Linked DNA regions of Parabacteroides chongii. The protein of the gene in region 2 interacts with the protein of the main gene of each other region in a pairwise test. Links are inferred from orthologs where the notes say so. Each region holds a gene or a part of one and is shown on either strand. Other genes may lie near its edges.

Region 1 (2,972 bases), 2.5 Mb from region 2 along the record:
TTTTGACGGACGCGAAGGCTCTCACCTGCGTGTTGCTGTAGATCAGCCAATGCACCTGCGTTACGGTGAAAACCCGCACCAGGCTGCCAAATACTATGGTAAGTTCAACGATATGTTCGATCAGATCCATGGTAAGGAAATTTCTTACAACAACTTGCTGGATATCGATGCTGCTGTCAGCCTGATCGACGAGTTCGACGAACTGACATTCGCTATCCTGAAACATAATAACGCATGTGGTATCGCATCCCGTCCGACTGTGCTCGAAGCATGGAAAGATGCATTGGCCGGTGACCCGGTTTCTGCTTTCGGCGGTATCCTGATTACCAACAGCGTGATCGATAAAGAAGTAGCAGAAGAGATCAACAAGATCTTCTTCGAAGTGATCATCGCCCCGGAATATACAAAAGACGCTTTGGAAGTGCTGATGCAGAAGAAAAACCGCATCATTCTGATCCGTAAGGAAGCAAAGACATGTCCGATGCAATTCCGCTCACTATTGAATGGTGCATTGATGCAGGAAAAAGACCTGAGCATCCAGACTGCTGCAGATCTGGAACCGATGACTGACAAAAAGCCTTCCGCACAGGAAACGGCAGACCTGTTGTTCGCTAATAAACTGGTGAAACACAGCAAATCGAACGCTATCACATTGGTAAAGAACAAACAGCTTTGTGCCAGTGGTATCGGTCAGACATCGCGCGTAGATTCTTTGAAACAAGCTATTGAAAAGGCAAACTCTTTCAAATTTGATCTGAAAGGTGCCGTTATGGCTTCTGATGCATTTTTCCCGTTTCCTGACTGTGTTGAGATTGCTGATAAGGCAGGTATTACTGCCGTTATCCAACCGGGTGGTTCTGTAAATGACAAGCTGTCTGTTGATTATTGTAATGAACATGGCTTGGCTATGGTTAAGACGGGAGTCCGTCATTTCAAACACTAAAAAAACACCTTATTAAAAAATGGGATTATTTTCTTTTACACAAGAAATAGCGATGGACCTGGGTACTGCGAATACCATCATCATCAGTGGTGGTAAGGTCGTGGTAGATCAGCCATCGGTAGTTGCCCTCGACCGGCGTACCGACAAGGTGCTGGCAGTCGGAGAGAAGGCACGCCAGATGCACGGAAAGACGCACGAGAATATTCGTACGATCCGTCCGTTGCGCGATGGTGTGATTGCCGACTTCTTTGCTGCCGAGCAAATGATACGCGGTATGATCAAAATGATAAATCCGAAACATCGCTGGTTTTCTCCTTCATTGCGGATCGTGGTTTGTATCCCGTCCGGAAGCACTGAAGTGGAGATACGTGCCGTACGTGACTCTGCCGAGCATGCCGGAGGACGCGATGTTTATATGATCTATGAACCTATGGCAGCTGCGATCGGTATCGGTATCGATGTGGAAGCGCCCGAAGGAAACATGATCGTGGATATAGGCGGTGGTACGACTGAGATCGCTGTTATCTCGTTGGGTGGTATCGTTTCCAATAAATCGATCCGTATCGCCGGGGATGACCTGACGGCTGATATAATGGAATATATGCGTCGCCAGCATAATGTGAAAGTCGGTGAACGTACAGCCGAGTTGATCAAGATCAATGTCGGTTCTGCATTGACGTTCCTGGATAATCCTCCTGAAGATTATATTGTACATGGTCCGAATCAGATGACGGCTCTTCCGATGGAAGTTCCTGTTTCTTATCAGGAAATAGCACACTGTCTGGAAAAATCTATTTCCAAGATGGAAGCAGCTATCCTGAGCGCACTCGAACAGACTCCTCCCGAACTGTATGCCGATATCGTACGCAACGGTATCTATTTGGCAGGTGGTGGTGCTCTGATGCGCGGGCTTGACAAGCGTCTGACGGACAAGATCAATATCCCGTTCCATATTGCAGAAGATCCGTTGCATGCGGTTGCAAAAGGTACGGGCGTAGCATTGAAGAATATAGATAAATTTAATTTCCTTATCCGATAAAATAGTTGACAGTTGACAGTTGACAAGTGACAGTTTAATTTTTATTCTAACTGTCAACTGTCACTTGTCAACTGTTAACTTGTTATATGGCTTATGCGTAAACTGCTGGACTTCCTGGTAAGAAAGAGGCATTGGTTTCTGTTTGTTTTGCTTGAGATTGTTTCGTTGATGCTGATCTATCGTAATAATGCATACCAGCGGAATATCATCTTTAGTTCGGCAAACGTATTGACCGGTCATATTTCATCTGTTTCCGGTTATGTGACATCCTATCTGGACCTGCGTGAAATAAACAAGGAGTTGCTGGAGAGGAACGGGCAGTTGGAAATGGATTTGCTGGAGTTGCAGGACCGTCTAGATATGATGGTCGCCGATACACTTACTTTTAGCGGGTTTGCTCCTGATTCGACCGAACAGTTTCCGTATAGTTTTGTCTTGGCGGAGGTTGTGAATAATAGTGTAAGCCATCTTTCGAATTACATCACTGTGAATAAAGGACGTAAAGACGGTATCGCACCGGATATGGGCGTTGTTTCCGAAAGGGGAGTTGTTGGCATTGTTTCCACTGTGACAGATCAGTTCTCAGTGATCATCCCTTTACTTAATCCTAAATCACGGTTGAGTTGCAAGGTGTTGGGAAGTAGTTATTTCGGTTCGTTGAGTTGGAATGGACGAAATACCCGCTATGCCAACCTGGAAGAACTGCCACGGCATGTGGAGTTTCAGAAAGGAGATACGATCGTGACGAGCGGTTATTCGAGTGTGTTCCCGGCAGGACTGGTTGTCGGTACGGTTTCCGACTTTGAGAAACAGCACGACGATAACTTCTTTTCACTGGAGGTGGAACTGGCGACAGATTTTCAGTCGTTAAACAACGTCAGGATCATTAAGAATTATAATCAGGCAGAACAGAGAAGAGTAGAACAAGAGGCGAGGAGAAATGATTAATTTATTACGGGGGTTGATTTATTTCGTTGTATTGGTATTGAT
Region 2 (2,864 bases):
TCGGCGGTAACCTGATCACCCGCGATATCACCAGCCTCCATCTGGTGGAAGCTGAGGCTGAACGCGTGAAACTGACTTACGGCAGTGCCCTGATGGAGAAAGACAACGATCTGAGCATCCAGGTAAGTTCTGCCGACGGCATGGGATTGCGTGAGGTTAAACTGGCGGATCTCAATAATGTGATCGAAGCCCGTATGAAAGAAATCCTCGAAAACGTATATGCCCGTCTCGAAGCGACCGGCTTGATGAATTCGCTGGGTGCCGGTATCATTATCACTGGTGGCGGTGCTGCCTTGAAGAACCTGCCTGAAGTGATCCGTGAACGCCTGAAAATGGATGTTCGCTATTCTGCCGTACGCAAAGGCATCGTGGAAAGCGGTGAGATGATCGCCAACAATCCCGAATACGCCGTAGCTGTCGGTTTGCTGGCAAGAGGAACGGAAAACTGTGCTCTTTATATCCCGCCTAAAGTAGAACCGATACCGGAGAAGAAGGAAGAAGAGCCTGTCATGGAAGAACCTAAGAGAGTTCCCGAACCACCCAAGAAGAAACCGGAAAAGAAAAAAGGTCCCGGTCTGTTCGGACGGCTGACCAAGGGAATAGATACGTTTGGCAAGAGCCTGTTTGACGACGAAGACGATATAAAGTAAATCAGCGAATGGATTAAAACCGGAAGACAATGGACGACACAATATTAAGTTTCAATTATCCGACAGATACTCCTAAGATCATCAAAGTAATTGGTGTAGGAGGCGGTGGTGGTAACGCGGTTACCCACATGTACAAAGAAGGTATACATGATGTTACATTCGTTCTGTGTAACACAGACAACCAGGCGCTGAACCGTTCGGACGTGCCGGTCAAAGTGCCGCTGGGCCGTAATATCACCCAGGGACTGGGAGCCGGAAACAAGCCCGAGCGGGCCATGATGGCTGCCGAAGAAAGTATGGAAGATATCCGCAAGATGCTGAGCGACGGAACCAAGATGGTCTTTATCACTGCCGGAATGGGTGGCGGTACGGGAACGGGAGCTGCTCCGGTCATTGCCCGCATCGCCAAGGATATGGGAATTCTGACCGTCGGTATCGTCACCATACCTTTCGTCTTTGAAGGCGAACGCAAGATCATTCAGGCCCTGAACGGGGTGGAAGAGATCAGCAAGAATGTGGATGCCCTGCTGGTGATCAACAACGAACGCCTGCGTGCCATCTATTCCGACTTGACCATGACGAATGCCTTCGGGAAAGCGGATGATACGCTGACGATTGCCGCCAAGAGTATTGCCGAGATCATCACCCTTCCGGGTATTATCAACCTCGACTTTGCCGATGTCAATACCACTATGAAAGACGGTGGCGTTGCCTTGATGAGTAACGGTTTCGGTGAAGGTGAAGGCCGTGTGCGCCAGGCGATCGAAGATGCGTTGAACTCTCCGTTGCTGAACAATAATGACGTTTTCAACGCTAAGAAGATATTGTTCAACGTTTCGTTCGGCGAAGAAGCGGAACTGCGTATGGAAGAAATGAACGATGTGCACGATTTCATGTCGCGCTTCGGACGCGATATCGAAGTGATTTGGGGTACGGCTGTCGATACGACATTGGGATCGAAAGTGAAGATGACGATCCTGGCTACCGGTTTCGGAATGGAAGACATTCCGCAGATCGCCGAAAAACGTCAGATCGAACAGGGCCGCATGACCGAGGAAGAGCTTCGCCTGGAAGAGGAACGCCTGAACAAGGAACGTGCCGAAAAAGACCTGATCGACAAATATTACGGTGCTTCCGGCCAGCGTATGCGTCGTGTGGCTGCCCGTGCCAAAGCGGTCGTACTGACGCAGGATGAACTGGACGACGATGCATTGATCGCCTTGATCGAAGATAATCCTACTTATAACCGTGACCCGAAAGTGATCGCCCGTGCCCGTTCGAAAGTACAGGGCAGTGATATTCCGGTATCATCGGCCACTGCAACGGCTCCGTCGGCTTCGCGTCCGGAAGGAAAGAAACCGGATACCGGAGGTAAGCAGGTGATAAGTTTTCGATAATTTTTAATAAGCAATTAATATATGGATTTGTTTGAAAGAGTCAGCGAAGACATTAAAAACGCAATGAAGGCAAAAGATAAGGTTGCCCTCGAAACATTGAGAAATGTAAAGAAAGTCTTTCTGGAAGCTAAGACAGCTCCGGGAGCCAACGATACCCTGACAGATGCCGATGCTACGAAGATGATCCAGAAGCTGGTAAAACAGGGCAAGGATTCAGCTGAAATCTACACCCAGCAAAACCGTGCAGACCTGGCGGAAGCTGAACTGGCGCAGGTAAAGGTGCTTGAAGCTTATCTTCCGAAACAGATGACTGCCGAAGAACTGGAAACAGAAATAAAAGCGATCATCGCCCAGGTAGGTGCCGCTGGCCCGAAAGACATGGGTAAAGTAATGGGCGTTGCTTCCAAAGCTCTTGCCGGTAAGGCGGAAGGACGTGCTATTTCAGAAACGGTAAAACGTTTACTGAATAGCTAAATAACTCGGCTATTACAGGTTCATTTGCCGTCAGTTGAAGTTGACGGCAAATGAACCTGTATTTGTAAATCCTTTTTGATAACAGGATAACTCACCCTGATAGAACTTACCACCATGATAACCTTTATCTGTTGCCTTGCAGCTCTTATTGCAGGCTATTTCATCTACGGTTCTTTTATAGAACGCATCTTCGGGATTGACCCATCCCGTAAAACTCCGGCTTACACGCATCAGGACGGAGTCGATTATATCCCGATGTCCTCCTGGAAAGTCTTTATGATCCAGTTTCTGAATATTGCCGGACTGGGTCCGATCTTCGGTGCCATTATGGGGGCGAAGTTCG

What was found. The genes of interacting proteins can lie anywhere in the genome.
Region 1: the proteins of ftsZ (region 2) and P3L47_RS12255 interact in binary tests that used the Escherichia coli proteins (3 or more experiments, as listed by UniProt). The link is inferred for Parabacteroides chongii from one-to-one orthologs.

Annotation. Positions count from the first base shown.
Region 1 is NZ_CP120849.1:3,323,123-3,326,094, forward strand. Bases 26-2,972 are described here. They hold P3L47_RS12255 (rod shape-determining protein), read left to right. Parts: upstream 26-962; coding sequence 963-1,982; downstream 1,983-2,972. Other genes in these bases: purH (bifunctional phosphoribosylaminoimidazolecarboxamide formyltransferase/IMP cyclohydrolase), read left to right, coding at 26-943; mreC (rod shape-determining protein MreC), read left to right, coding at 2,076-2,930; mreD (rod shape-determining protein MreD), read left to right, coding at 2,923-2,972. Outside these bases: more of purH, read left to right, coding at 1-25. UniProt on the Escherichia coli protein: Forms membrane-associated dynamic filaments that are essential for cell shape determination. Acts by regulating cell wall synthesis and cell elongation, and thus cell shape.
Region 2 is NZ_CP120849.1:804,166-807,029, reverse strand. The notes cover bases 25-2,863. They hold ftsZ (cell division protein FtsZ), read left to right. Parts: upstream 25-679; coding sequence 680-2,047; downstream 2,048-2,863. Other genes in these bases: P3L47_RS03400 (carbon starvation CstA family protein), read left to right, coding at 2,636-2,863; P3L47_RS03405 (GatB/YqeY domain-containing protein), read left to right, coding at 2,069-2,521; ftsA (cell division protein FtsA), read left to right, coding at 25-650. In the rest of the region: more of ftsA, read left to right, coding at 1-24; more of P3L47_RS03400, read left to right, coding at 2,864-2,864. UniProt on the Escherichia coli protein: Essential cell division protein that forms a contractile ring structure (Z ring) at the future cell division site. The regulation of the ring assembly controls the timing and the location of cell division.